DNA from 2 places in the Shewanella mytili genome. Region 1 is predicted to be linked to the other one. Evidence: predicted binding sites of a transcription regulator. Region 1 holds the regulator's gene; the other holds the start of a gene.
What was found. The regulator LexA, encoded in region 1, represses DNA repair genes until DNA is damaged. The targets are predictions, from matches to a motif close to TACTGTATNNNNATACAGTA.
Positions count from the first base shown of each region.

Region 2: the regulator LexA is predicted to act here: its motif matches at 5,137-5,156, upstream of dinB (DNA polymerase IV).

Region 1 covers NZ_JBKOUD010000011.1:87,443-94,992, reverse strand. The annotation lists gene ACIDEJ_RS11755 (glycosyltransferase family 2 protein) at 1-541, shown strand, start outside; gene ACIDEJ_RS11750 (TVP38/TMEM64 family protein) at 546-1,226, shown strand; gene ACIDEJ_RS11745 (ArnT family glycosyltransferase) at 1,223-2,944, shown strand; gene ACIDEJ_RS11740 (cell division inhibitor SulA) at 3,166-3,654, opposite strand; gene lexA (transcriptional repressor LexA) at 3,651-4,271, opposite strand; gene plsB (glycerol-3-phosphate 1-O-acyltransferase PlsB) at 4,424-6,853, shown strand; gene mtr (tryptophan permease) at 6,853-7,550, shown strand, end outside.
Region 2 covers NZ_JBKOUD010000010.1:27,472-35,021, reverse strand. The annotation lists gene nqrF (NADH:ubiquinone reductase (Na(+)-transporting) subunit F) at 1-785, shown strand, start outside; gene nqrM ((Na+)-NQR maturation NqrM) at 1,017-1,241, shown strand; gene bfr (bacterioferritin) at 1,609-2,082, shown strand; gene bfr (bacterioferritin) at 2,095-2,562, shown strand; gene ACIDEJ_RS10760 (methyl-accepting chemotaxis protein) at 3,066-5,072, shown strand; gene dinB (DNA polymerase IV) at 5,185-6,255, shown strand; gene ACIDEJ_RS10750 (zinc ribbon domain-containing protein YjdM) at 6,427-6,765, opposite strand; gene ACIDEJ_RS10745 (hypothetical protein) at 6,796-7,062, opposite strand; partial or broken gene ACIDEJ_RS10740 (IS256 family transposase) at 7,050-7,199, shown strand; gene ACIDEJ_RS10735 (SDR family oxidoreductase) at 7,336-7,550, opposite strand, start outside.

The sequences.
Region 1 (7,550 bases):
CGTCCATCGTCGCAGCACCGGCCAGAGTACGGCGGTTTGCACCGGGGTGCGTCATGCCACCGGCCAGTACATAGTGACGCTGGATGCGGACGGGCAAAACGATCCGGCGGACATTCCCGCCATGCTCAAGTTAACCGAAAGCATTCAGACACCACATTTCTGCATTGCCGGATACCGTAAAAACCGCAAAGACACTGCCTGGAAACGTTTTCAGTCGCGCATTGCCAACAAGGTGCGTAATGCCATGCTGCATGACGGGGTGCCCGACACCGGCTGTGGCTTGAAGCTGTTCCCCCGGGACACCTTTTTGCAACTTCCCTATTTTAATCACATGCACCGTTATATACCGGCTTTGGTGCGGCGCATGGGCGGTGAGGTATTCATTTCCGTGGTGAACCACCGGGATAGGGGCGCTGGGGTTTCCAAGTACACCGCATGGAATCGCATGTGGGTGGGTATTGTGGACATTCTGGGCGTGATGTGGCTTATTCGCCGGGCAAAAATTGCGGAGATTGAACGCGTTGACAGTCATCAGCCATAATGGCGTGAAGCGTCTGGCAAAAGCTGCTGTGGTCACCGCCATCCTGTTCATGCTGGCCTGGGCTGTAAAGGAAGGCTGGTTTGAACATCTCACCGACAGCAACTGGGTGGCTTATTTTGTAAAAACCAACGGCCTTTATGGCTGGGGATTGTTACTGGTGGCCGGCGCCTTGTTTACTGCTGCCGGAGGCCCCAGGCAGATGATTGCATTTGTTTTCGGGTTTGCCTTGGGTGGCTGGCAAGGGGCGCTGTATTCCACCCTGGCCGCGTTGTTGGGCTGTGTGCTCAGTTTTTATGTGGCACGTTTAACCTTTCGCAGCAGTTTGCAAAAGCGCTTTGGCCGCAAACTGCAAAAATTTGAGTCCCTGGTGATCCATAACACCTGGCTCAAAGTGTTGATGATCCGTCTTTTGCCCGTGGGCAGTAACCTGTTAACCAATCTTTTTGCCGGCGCTACCCATGTGCCCGCCCGGGGGTTTTTGTTCGGCAGCGCCGTGGGTTATCTGCCCCAAATGTTGATTTTTGCCTATGCGGGTGCCGGGGTGGGGCTGTCGGATCATGTGCAGCTGATCATCAGCATCGCCCTGTTTTTGGTGTCCAGCATTATTGGCACATACCTCTATCGTAGCCGCCTGCAGCGCCAAGTGGGTGAGCTGATTTCTGAAAATGAAGAGACCGCTCAATGACTTTTTTGCTGAAACCTTTCGAGTCGGATGATTATCGCCGGGTGTTTTGGGCGCTGTTTTGGTTAACGCTGGTGGTGATGTTACTGGGCGTGGGCTTTCGTTCGCCATGGCCGGCAGATGAGCCACGTTTTGTTGAGGCCGCTCGGGAGATGGTAAACAACGGGCAGTGGCTGTTTCCCAGTCGCGGCGGCGAGTTTTATCCTGACAAACCTCCGGTGTTCATGTGGGCCATTGCGCTGTTTTACTTGGTGCTTGGTAATCTCAAACTGGCGTTTTTGCTGCCCAATGCCTTGTCCGGCTTGTTGACCGTCATGCTGGTGTACGACCTGGGCGCCCGCTTATGGAATGTGCGCACTGGCCGCAATGCGGCATTACTGCTGATGCTGGTGCCCCAGTTTTTATTGCAGACCAAAAGCGCCCAGATAGACGCCATGGTGATGTGCTGGATAACCGTGGGTTGTTACGGTCTCATTCGCCATTTCATGCTGGGGCCAAACTGGACATGGTATTTTATTGCCTGGGCTTTCATGGGGCTTGGGGTGATTACCAAAGGCGTGGGTTTTTTACCCCTGCTGATGTTACTGCCCTTGGGGTTTTATGCCTGGCGCCGGCAACTGTACCGGCAAAGCTGGCGCTGGCGAGCGGTGGCGGGGCCACTGGTAATGCTGGCGGTGATTGCCGCCTGGCTGGTGCCCATGGTGCTGACGGTGTTGCAGCATAATGCACCGGAATATACCGCTTACATGAACAATATCCTGTTCAAACAAACGGGGCAGCGTTATGCCAATGCCTGGCACCATATCAAGCCCTGGTATTTTTTTGTAGTCAGTGTGATCCCCTGGTTGTGGTTTCCATTGCCCTTTTTGGCGTTGGCCCATTGGAAAACCTTTGTGGCACGGCTGAAGCAAGACCCGCAAATTGTCATTTTGCTGGTATGGGTGGGGCTGGTGATTTTATTTTTCAGCATCAGTCCCGGCAAACGTAACCTGTATATTTTACCTGCGTTGCCCATGGCAGCGTTGGTGATGGCCGCCGCTTTGCAAGGGGTGGGGCAGCGGCGCTGGTTTGAATGGCTGGTGTCAGGGCTGTTGTGGTTCGTCACCGCCGTGGTGGCGATCGTCGGGGTGATGGCCGTTATCGAGTCTCCCTGGCTGCTGAGAAAACTGGCGGATTATACCGATGATGTCCGCCACTTTGGCTATATGCTATTGACCATGGCGGCGCTGTGGCTGGTGGTGTTATGGAAAAGCCGTCACGGTTTTTCATTGGTTCGCGCCGGGGTGGTTACCTTTATTGGCTGGATGGTGTTTACCAGTTGGGGTTCCCTGTTACTGGATGCCGTACGTACCCCAAAAGCCGTTTTGCAGCATACCGCAGAGGTGGTTGGTGCTGATGCCCAACTGGGGTTGGTGCATTTCAAAGAGCAGTTCATTCTGTTTTCACCGCTGGATATTACCCACTTCAGTTATCTGGCACCGGTGGCAGAGCAGGAGCGCAATGCCTGGCGCTGGTTGCAGCAAGGCCAGAAACGCTATCTGCTGGTGGCTGATAATGAAAAACTCAGCTGTTTTGATATGAGCAAGGGCCGAAACATGGGAAGGGCACATCGGCGTAATTGGTTCCTGTTGGAGCCAGATGCCATGCTGCCCACATGTACTGCTCCCGAGCGGGTGAGCGTTTATTACACCCCACATCCCGGACACTGGCTGAAAGAGTAATTACCGCCCGATATGAAATGGGTCAAAGGCATAACGTCATTTTGCATTTCGTGGTGTCATAAAAAACGCAGCGGATGCTGCGTTTTTTATGGGGTTAACTCGTACTTAAACCAAGAGTTAAACCATGAGTAAAGCTTCGAGGCCTGCAACGTTATCCTGTATTCCAATGCGCCATTTTACTCGCCGTAAAGTGGTGCAGTGGCCCTCCCGGCAAATCGGCTTTAGTGCACGGCTTGCAGTTTGGGAAACAACGAGGCCGGCTCTGCGGCCATCGGGTTGTTTTCCAGCACTATGCCCATGGCCCTGGCGCTTTTGGCCACCAGTTGCAAGCGGCGCTTGTCTTTGTGATCCAGCTGTTCCACCCAGCTTATCACCGCACTGGAGGTACCGCTGGTCAGGGCTTTTTCCATGGCCCATAAGGCTTCCACTTCATCCCGGGCCCGCACCAATAACACTCGGTCCATGCGCACGCCGGCATCTGCCAGCAACTCTTTATAGCCGATGGCGTTTTCCGGGTTAATCAGCACAATCCAGCGGCCAAGCTGACTTAAGCGGGCCAGCTGCGTACTGAGTTGCTGCAGCTCCTGTCGTCCCTGAGAGTGAGTGACAAGGCTGGTAATTTCCGTTTGCTGCCAGCTGTGCTCAGCCACATAGGCAGCATCCTGCCATAGTCCGGGGTGCTCCGGGGCCTTTCCCATGAGAGTGCTCATAACCAGTCTCCGTTGCGGATGATTCCCACTGCCAGACCTTCAATGGTCAAGGGCTGACAGCTCAGGTCAACGCGGATCGGTTGGTATTCGTCATTTTCCGGATGCAGCAGTACAATGTTGCCCTTTTTCTCAAAGCGCTTCACGGTCACATCATCATCCACCCGGGCAACCACCACCTGGCCGTTGTGGGCATCTTGCATTTTGTGTACTGCCAGCAAGTCGCCTTCCAGAATGCCGATGTTTTTCATGCTGTCACCACGAACCCGCAGCAGAAAATCGGCACTGGGGTGGAACATGGCAGGGTCCACCTGATAATACTGTTCAACATGTTCCTGGGCGAGAATCGGCTCGCCGGCCGCAACCTGGCCAATCAGCGGCAGCCCGGTTTCTTCCGGCTGTTCTTCTTCCATGGGCAGGCGCAGCCCACGGGAGGTGCCGGGCATAATCTCAATGCAGCCTTTTTTGGCCAGCGCCTTGAGGTGTTCCTCTGCCGCATTGGCACTTTTAAAGCCCAGCCGGCTGGCAATTTCTGCGCGGGTAGGGGGCATGCCGGTTTCGGCAATGTTGGTTTTAATCAACTCCAGGATTTGCGCCTGTCGTGGTGTCAGCGGTCTCATGTTGATTCCTGTTTTTTCATACAGTAACTGTTAGTATATACAGTATTTTGAGCAGTGCAAGTATTAACCAATTGTCAGACTGTTGGATAAGCCTTGGCTTATTCTGGTATTCTACCGAGTTATTGATTGGGGTTTAGATGCTATAAAAAACGATGTCCAAACACGACTCACTCTGGCGCTCTTCGTGGCGCTGGCTGCAGCGGCAGCTGGTTCATTCTGTGGTGGTGCCACAGGATCCATTCACTGATTTGAATCTGGATCCCTCCAAACCCATGGCGTATGTCATGAAAACCGAATCCCAAAGCGATATTGCCGCGCTGGCGGACGTTACCGACAAACTGGGGCTGCCAAGCCCTTATGAAACGCTACAGGTGAACGGCGTGGCGTTGCCGCGAGTAGTATGCCTGGAAGGTGCCAAGCCGTTGCTGGGCGCCCGCAAGGACGACATGCCGTTTCTGCACTGTTTTACCCAACTGCTCAATTTGCATAAATCCGACAAGACCCTGGACATCCAACTGGTGCCGGTGAGCTTGTATTGGGGGCGAACCCCCGGCAAGGAAGACGACACCATGCGGGCGGCGGTGTTTGAGCGGGAAAGTCCCACCTGGCTGCGCAAATTCTGGATGATCCTGTTCCTCGGGCGGGACAATTTTGTGCAGTTCTCCAATGCGGTATCGTTGCGCTGGATGGCGGATCAGCACGGTACAGACAAAGCCATTGCCCATAAGCTCTCCCGGGTGGCGCGGGTGCATTTTCGTCGCCAGCGTAAGGTGATGACCGGCCCGGTATTGCCTAATCGGCAAGCCCTGTTTGCCGATTTGCTCCATAGCGATGCGCTGCAAAAAGCGATTTTGGAAGAGGCCGGCAGCAAAAACATCCCGGAGGCGGAAGCCAGAGCCCGGGCAGAATCTTATCTTGATGAAATTGCCGCTGATTATTCAGACAGCCTGATCCGCATCAGCAAACGGTTGCTGACCTGGCTGTGGCATAAATTGTACTGGGGCATTTCCATTCGCGGCGCCGAACATGTGCGGCAACTGCACCGCGACGGCCACGAAATCGTGTATGTGCCTTGTCATCGCAGCCACATGGATTATCTGCTGCTGTCGTACCTGTTGTATTTTGAAGGCATGGTGCCGCCCCATATTGCGGCGGGCATCAACCTGAATTTCTGGCCCGCCGGGCCAATTTTTCGCCGTGGCGGCGCCTTTTTCATCCGTCGCAGTTTCAATGGCAACAAGTTGTACACCACCGTGTTTAAGGAATACCTCGGGCAGCTGTTTGCCAAGGGCTATTCAGTAGAATACTTTACCGAAGGTGGACGCTCCCGTACCGGGCGGCTTCTGGCGCCCAAAACCGGCATGCTGGCGATGACGGTCAACTCCGTGCTGCGAGGCATCAACCGTCCGGTCACGCTGGTGCCGGTGTATCTGGGGTACGATCACGTGATGGAGGTGGCCACTTACCTCAAAGAGCTCAGTGGTCGCAAAAAGCAGAAAGAGTCCGTGTGGCAAGTGCTTGGTGCAGTACGTAAGCTGGGCAATTTTGGCCGGGTGTACGTGAATTTTGGCGAACCCATCAACCTGCAACATTTCTTAACCACAGCGGCACCTAGCTGGCGGGATGAAACGTCAGAAGATCCGGAGCAGAAACCGTTATGGCTCACCCCGGTGGTGAATGATCTGGCCAATCAGGTGATGACCCATATCAACGATGCCGCAGCAGCAACAGCGGTATCGCTAACCAGTCTGGTGTTGCTTTCCACCAAACAGCATGCGCTGGAGCGGCAACAGCTTGAAGCCCAGCTGGACTTCTATCTGGAACTGTTACGTCAGGTGCCTTATACCGGATTCAGTTCGGTCGCCGATGGCAACGGCCAGGAGTTGCTGCGCCAAGGGATAGCGCTGAACAAATTCTGTGTGGCAAATGACGGCCTGGGGGACATTGTGTCACTGGATGAGCGCGTAGCCATCACCATGACTTACTACCGCAATAACGTGCTGCATTTGTTTGTGGTGCCCGCATTGCTTGCCAACTGCCTGCTCAAGCTGCAATTGACCAGCCGTAATCAGCTGCAGGCGGTACTGCAGCCATTTTATGCCCTCTTGCAGGCAGAGCTGTTTTTAGGGGAAAAATCGCCACAGGCACTGCAACAATATAGCGAGCAGGTGTTACAGCGTTTTGTGGATGCAGGTTACATGAAGCCAGACACCCTGGCAGTGACTCCTCAAGGGGTAAATGCCCTGGCACTGCTGGCAGAAACCATGGGCGAAACCCTGCAGCGTTATGCCATCATCTTTAACCTGTTATCCGCCAGTCCCCGGTTGGAGCGGGGCGATCTGGAAAGCGAAAGTTACCTGCTTGCCAGTCGCTTAGGGGCACTGCACGGCATTACCGCACCGGAGTTTTACGACAAAAAACTGTATGCCACTCTCAGCATCCGCCTAAAAGAGCTGGGGTATCTTGAGGGGGCAGACAGCCAGCAACGCATCCGGCAGATGCGCGATTACACCAATGCACTGTTACAAGCCGATGTGCGTAAAACCATTGAGCACAGCATTCAGTCCAGGCAGGAGTCCTAATGAGCAGTACTGAGGTTAGCGGCAAAACGCCGTCGTTACTTGGCGGCGCCATGATTATTACCGGCACCACCGTGGGGGCGGGCATGTTCTCCCTGCCGGTGGTTGGCGCCGGCATGTGGTTTGGGTACTCGGTGCTGATGCTGCTGGGCGTGTGGTTTTGCATGTTGATGTCCGGACTCTTGCTGTTGGAAACCAATTTGCATTTTGAACCCGGGGCAAGTTTTGACACCCTCGCCAGCCGTACGCTGGGGCAATTCGGACGGGTGCTCACCGGTGCTTCCATCGCCTTTGTACTGTATATCCTCACTTATGCCTATATCAGTGGCGGCGGCTCCATCATTAACCATTACCTCAATGGTTTGGGGTTGGCTCTGCCACAAAGCGGGGCGGCGTTACTCTTTGCCATCGTGCTGGCGCTGATTGTTTTCATCAGCACCAAAGCGGTGGATAGGGTGACGTCTATCCTGATTGGCGGCATGGTGATAAGTTTTGTGCTGGCCATCGGCCATCTGTTTACCGGCGTTGATAGCGGCAAACTGTGGCAACCGGACGGCCCGCAACAGTTTGTGCCCTATTTGTGGGCCGCCATTCCTTTCGGTTTGGCCAGTTTTGGCTATCACGGCAATGTGCCTTCATTGGTGAAATATTACGGGCACCGTCCTGCGCTGATTGTGAAAGCGCTGTTTGTGGGCACGTT
Region 2 (7,550 bases), on a different contig from region 1:
AGGAGCTCAAGCTGGCCATTCCCGATGGCGAGTCAGTGCCATTCCGGGCGGGGGGTTATATTCAGATTGAAGCCCCGGCACATCATGTGTACTACAAGGATTTTGATATTCCTGAAAAGTACCGCAAGGACTGGGAACACTTTGGTTTCTTCAATCTGGACTCAAAGGTGGACGAGCCGGTGATCCGCGCTTACTCCATGGCAAACTATCCGGAAGAGTTTGGCATCGTGATGCTGAACGTGCGTATTGCCACACCGCCGCCACGTAACCTGAGCCTGCCATGCGGTAAGATGTCTTCCTATATCTGGAGCCTGAAACCCGGCGATAAAGTGACGATTTCCGGTCCCTTTGGTGAGTTCTTTGCCAAAGACACTGATGCAGAAATGGTCTTCATCGGTGGCGGTGCAGGCATGGCTCCTATGAGATCCCATATCTTTGATCAGCTCAAGCGCCTGAAAACCAAGCGCAAGATGAGCTTCTGGTATGGTGCCCGTTCGAAGCGTGAAATGTTTTACGTGGAAGACTTTGACATGCTGGCTAAAGAAAACGACAACTTTAACTGGTATGTGGCCCTGTCGGATCCCCAGCCTGAAGATGACTGGGACGGCTACACCGGCTTCATTCATAACGTATTGTATGAAAACTATCTGAAGCACCACGAGGCACCGGAAGACTGTGAGTTCTACATGTGTGGCCCGCCAGTGATGAACGCTGCCGTTATCGCCATGTTGAAAGACCTTGGCGTAGAGGATGAAAACATCCTGCTGGATGATTTCGGCGGCTAAGCCACAAAGCCCCGGCGCGGCATTGGCAGTGCCGGGGCTTTAGCGTTATTGGTGTTAAAGCGCGCCCTTTTGCCGGGCAACATCCTTACCATGACCATTGATGATAGGCCTTCCATAGGACGTTGTTTTCCAAAGGGCACATTGCAGTAACCGCTTTACGTTGGTGTGAGTGAGTGTTTTACTTACCATGCTAAACGCAAAAAGGTGACTTAAAACAAAAGGAACGATGAGATGAGTACATTCATAGCCGCTTTTCTGTTTCTGTTGGTGTTTTTCCTGTTGATGTCTGTCGGCTATCTGATTAAGCGCAAAGCCGTTCAGGGCAGTTGTGGCGGATTGGGGGCACTGGGCATTGAAAAAGCCTGTGATTGTGATGAACCCTGCGATCGGCGCAAAGCCAGAGAAGCAAAAGAAGCGGCGCGGCAGGAACGCCTGGCCCAGCACCGCATCATTTAACATTATCACTTCCCACATGCGCAGCATATCCGTAGCCGCATAAGGCTATGTCACTGGTGATTGTATGGCTTTTGCAAGAGCACACAATGACCGCATGCACGTGCTGCGCATCAATAACCTCAATACTCGCGCTTGGTATGCCAAAAAGCCCATGGTGGAAGCCGTGCCTGGCTATTGTTGATGTGCTTTCCCCCCCCCAGTGGCGGTATCGGGCTATCCTACGCCATTTCATCTTTATCCCATAAGTAATAATAAGAATGCTTATCTTTATTAACCTTATGAAATAAAAGCATAATTTGCTATTTCCTAACGCAACGGTTAGGCTTGTGTATTGATATAGATCAAACCTTACACAAGGAACTGCGTTATGAAAGGCCAACCCAATGTTGTTTCAGCGCTCAACAAGGTGCTGACCTGCGAGCTTACCGCCATCAATCAATATTTCCTGCATGCCAGAATGTTTAAAAACTGGGGACTGGAAGGACTCAATCAGCGCAGCTACAAAAAATCCATCCAGGACATGAAACATGCCGACAAATTGATTGAACGGGTACTGTTTCTGGAAGGCTTGCCCAACCTGCAACAGCTGGAAAAATTGCAAATAGGTGAACACAGCGAAGAGATGCTGATCTGTGACAAACGCATGCTGGAAGCCCAATTACAGCTGTTACGGACGTCGGTGGCATTGTGTGAAGCTGAACAGGATTACGTTAGCCGGGATCTTCTGGAAGACTTGCTGGAAGATGAAGAGGAACACCTGGATTGGCTGGAAGCCCAGTTTGAACTTATCCGTCTCACCGGAATTCAGAACTATCTGCAATCTCAACTGAATGAAGAATAAGAGGTTTATGTCATGAAAGGACATCCGCAAATTATTGAAATGCTCAACAAGCAGCTTACAGGGGAGCTCTCCTCCATGGATCAGTATTTCGTGCATGCCCACATGTACGAAGACTGGGGGCTTAATGAACTGTATGAGCGCATTAATCATGAATCTCTGGATGAACGCGGCCATGCGGCCAAACTCATTGCCCGCATCTTGTTTCTTGAAGGCAAGCCTGATGTGGCAAGTCGTGAGCCGTTAACCATCGGGGCCGATGTTGCCCAGATGCTGCATAACGATTTGCAGTATGAGTACAAAGTGGCAGATTCACTGCGCAAGGGCATTGCCCTGTGTGAGCAGCTTAATGATTACCCCACCCGGGAACTGCTTGAAGAGTTGCTGGTAGATACGGAAGACGATCACATGTACTGGCTGGAAAAACAGCTGGGGCTGATAAAGCAGATAGGGTTGGCAAATTACCTGCAGTCCAAAATGTAAGTTGGCTATCCATCTTGCATCCATGCCCGCATTGTTGCGGGCATTGTTGTTTGGCATCCAGCTTGGCACTGCTGTTTGCATGGTGCAGCGCCATGGGGCACCACTCTCGCATAACATCTGTATTGAGATTAAGGCAAACTGTCATGCTTCCTGAAGCCGGAGCATTTGGCATAAGGCTTTAGCTTGTATTAACCCTTAACAATGCCCAGAAAACCGCTTTTATGTTATTTCCCTACCAAACTGAAGGTTTTGCTACTTTATTTCCTTTGAATATTCCCGTGTGCCGTTAAGCAAATTTATTGCAGAACCATGGCATATCCGCACTTGCAGGGCATTTGTGCCACATTTGTGCAGAATAACTAACGTTAGGATATTCAGATGGCGTTATTTTTTACATTTATAAGAATTTAAACACCTTGTTACGTAAATTTTAACTAAACGTAAGCTGTAGCTTTTGATACATTGTGCGTTCCTCAATAACAAAAGCAAGAACAGGAACCCTGATGTTACAGATCAAACGTTCATTAAGCCGTCAGTTGGTTGTGGCCATTGCCGGCGCGTTGGCCATTTTGCTCACCACCATTGCCGCTTTTATGGTGAAAACCGACAGTGATTCAACCCGTGTGCGTATCGATAACGATATTGCTGCCATGCTGGAATTGAAAGCCCAGGAAATTGGCAACTATTTTTATGCCAAAGGGCAGATTATCCACACCATTTTTGCCAACCCCTGGGTGGTTAACTGGTTTGATGGTTACCAGCAACGAGGAGCCGATCTGAGCCAGGACGAGCAATATCAGGCACTGGTGAAGTATTTCCGCTTTTTCTCTGAACGCAACAAAGACATAAAGTCGGTGTTTTTAGGCTCGGCCCATACCTTTGAATATTTCGATCTCAATGGCCGTTATGAGGATGACCCCGATTATTACACCAACAAACGCCCCTGGTGGCAGGAGTCCATTAATAAAAACGGCTTGTTTGTTGCCGACCCTGCCGTGGATGCCAACGATGGTACCGTGTCGGCCACGGTGAAAACCGTGGTTAAAAACCCCGCCGGCCAACTGGTTGGGATTGGCGGCATGGACATTCTTATCGATACCATAGGCAAACACCTGTTATCCCCCATTAAATACCAGGGAGAAGGGCAAGCCTTTCTGATGACCGAGCAAGGCAAACTGGTGTATTTTCCCGGGTTTACTCAGTCTTTCATGCCGGGCAGTGACATTGCCCAAGTGGATGCCCAACCGGGCGATAACAGCGGTTTTGCCGCGCTCAAACAGCAAATTCAGGCACGGGGACGCGGTATTGCCGAAGTGATGTATCAGGGGCAATTGCAACATGTCAGTTTTGTCAGCATCAGCAGCGATTATCCCCAAGTGCGCTGGTATCTGGGCTTTATGCTGCCAGATGGCGTATTCCAGGCGCCGGTTAAGCAAAAAGTCTGGCAAACCACCCTGTTATCCATTGGCATTATTTTGTTGGTGGGGCTGGTTGTTACCGTGGTACTGCAACCGTTTCGCCGCCATTTGAGGGAATTGCTGCATGCGCTGGAAGATATTGCCGATGGCGAAGGCGACTTGTCACGGCGTATTGAGATGAAACGCGAAGATGAATTGGGGCGCCTGAGCGCCGCCTTTAACAAATTTGCCGCCAAAGTGGAGGGCATGCTCAAAGAAACCCGGCAGCTTACCGATGAAGTGGACAAAGGCGTGGATGATTCCGTGGCGGTGTGCGAGCAATCACTCAGCTCCGTCAGGGCGCAAAAACAGCAAATTGCCTCCGTTGCCACCGCTGCCACCGAAATGGCCCATACCAGCCAGGAGATGGCAGCCGGGGCGCAGCGCACGGCAGATTCTGCCGATGCCGCCCATCAACAGGCACTGGCAGGTGTAAGTACCGTGCAACAGGCGGCAAACGGCATGCATTCCTTGTCTGAACAGGTGCACTCTGCTGCCGGCGTTATTCGGCAGCTTAAAAGCAGCTCAGAAGAGATTGGTGAGGTGCTGAGTGTTATCCGTGCCATTGCGGAACAAACCAACCTGCTGGCCCTCAATGCCGCCATTGAGGCGGCCAGAGCCGGTGAACAGGGGCGTGGTTTTGCGGTCGTGGCCGATGAGGTGCGCACCTTGGCTTCCCGTACACAAGACTCCACCAGCAACATTCAGGATATCATCCAAACCCTGCAAACCCAGGCGCAACAGGCAGAGCAGGTGATGGAGGCAGGTGTAACACAAGCCGAAAACGGCCGGACACTGACCGTACAAGTGGAAGCGGTACTGGATGAAATCACCAGTGCCATTAATGACATTCAGCAGCAAACCGCTGAAATCACATCCGCTATCGGGCAGCAGGCCGTCGTGGCCGAAGAGGTTGCCCACAACATTGAAGAGGTGCGCGAGCATTCTGATGAAACCCTTACTGCCAGTGAGGCGCTGGTGGAACAGATGCGGGCCTTTCGCACCGTGAGCCGGGCATTGACCAGTAACATCAATCAATTCCGTACCAGTTAACGCGGTGGCTTATCGTTTATTAAAGAGGGGAGCTTGGCTCCCTTTTTTTATGGCTTTACTTTGATACTGTTTGTTTATACAGTATTTGTATGATGGGTTACCAAATCATGGCATGAAGAAAATCATTCACATCGACATGGACTGCTTTTATGCCGCCGTAGAAATGCGTGACTTTCCTCAATATCGGGGAAAACCCCTGGCGGTGGGGGGCAGTCGTGAACGTCGCGGCGTGATCAGCACCTGTAATTATGAAGCCAGAAAATTCGGCATCCATTCCGCCATGGCCACCGCTTATGCCTTGAAACTGTGTCCTAACCTTATACTGCGGCCAGGGCGGATGGCGGAATATAAAGCCATATCCCAGCAAATTCGCGAGATTTTCCTGCAATATAGCGCGGTGATTGAACCGTTATCATTAGATGAAGCGTTTCTGGACGTCTCGGATTGTGCCTTGTTTCAGGGCTCCGCTACCCGTATCGCCAGCGCCATTCGGGCCGATATACTGCAGCAAACCGGCTTGACGGCCTCGGCAGGCGTGGCACCGGTAAAATTTTTGGCAAAAGTGGCCTCGGACATCAACAAGCCCAACGGCCAGTTTGTGGTAACGCCAGAGACCCTGCCATCCTTTGTGGCCTCGTTGCCACTGCATAAAATACCCGGTGTGGGCAAAGTAACCGCCGCCCGTTTGGCTCAATGGCAACTCTATACCTGCAAAGATGTGCAGCGCTTTCCCGAGCATCAGCTGGTGGCGCAATTTGGCAAATTCGGCCATGCATTGTACCAACGGGCATTTGGCATTGATGAACGGGCATTAAATCCTCATCGGGTGCGTAAATCCGTGGGAGTGGAAACCACACTTGCACAGGACATTTTCACCCAGGAACAGTGCTGGCAGGTGCTGCAAGGCTTAATCAAGGAACTGGCAAGCAGGTTGCAACGCTACGCTGCCGGACGCCAGATAGGCAAGCTGGTGGTTAAATTGAAATTTGCCGATTTTCGCCAGACCACCATTGAAAGCCGGGCAACAGCTTTATCCCCCTATCTGCTCAGCTCATTGTTAACCCAGGCACTACAGCGGGCACAGGGGCGGGGCATTCGTCTTGTGGGGATTGCCGCCGGGTTAAGCGCGGGCGTTGAGACGTTACACGGGCAGCATGAACAGCAACTTGAGCTGAATATTTAGCCGCACTTGTGACTACGGGCACTTACCGCGAGAACAAGCGACAGCATTGGCGTGATGGGCATTACCGGGTATCAGCCGCCAATTAAACGGATTGAATTGGGGGCTGACCAAACGGGCACCTTGTTACCCGGTTGATTGCGTCACACCGGATAACAACATGCTTAAGGGTTTTTAGACTTTTTTGACAAACTCTGATTTAAGCTGCATGGCGCCAATACCGGCAATTTTGCAATCGATATTATGATCGCCATCCACCAGACGGATATTTTTCACCTTGGTACCCACTTTCACCACAAGTGAAGACCCCTTTATCTTCAGATCCTTAATCACGGTTACCGTATCACCATCATTCAGTACGGCGCCGTTGGCATCTTTTACACTGGCCTCTTCTTCAACGTGTTCTTCAGCATTGAGAGACCACTCATGACCACATTCTGGGCACACTAGCATTACACCATCTTCATATGTATATTCGGAATTACATTTTGGACAAGGTGGTAAACTGCTCATAAATCTATTTTCCTATTCATTATCAATATATTAAATGCATTTTGTTAAACGTATGCCGCCTCGGGTCAGGAGGATATGCATAAACCGTGCAAACATAAAATAACCGACAACGCCCCAGAATGGAAATTTAGTGCAGTAATGTGTTAGCCATCCCCCGCTTTGCTCCGGGTTTACACCGCTTTTATGGACACGTTGCAAGCCATTGGCCACAGGCTGTTCATGCCCGTAGCCAATGGCTATGCCAAACATGATGTCACTGATAAAAACATCGGCAATTCCCGTAATCCAGACGGTCATTCCCGAATGATGAGGCGGTAATGAAGTTGCTGTATCTGGCGTTACACCAGATAGCGAAAAAGTGGACAATGCCTCTAAGGGACCGGAAGCCAGCCATGACACGGTTCATGGGCATGTACGGTAACCGTGTATGGTGATGAGCAACAGCCATTTACACTAAATATTTTATGGCCTCTGCTCTGGTGTAAAGGCTTCGGCAGGTTCAAACGTCATATGCCCAAATCCACTAGATGAACCAGTAACCAACATGATTTTTTTGACATCGTTCACCCCTTAAATGACGCCGCCATTGGCACGCAATACTTGACCATTAACCCATCCCCCATCTGTACTTGCGAGGAACGACACTACCGATGCAATATCATTTGGTGTACCAAGTCTCTCAAGCGGATTCATTTTGGCCATACGGCCTATCAACTCGTGCGTTTTTCCGTTTAAAAACAGTTCAGTTGCTGTCGGTCCCGGAGCAATCGCGTTGACCGTAATAT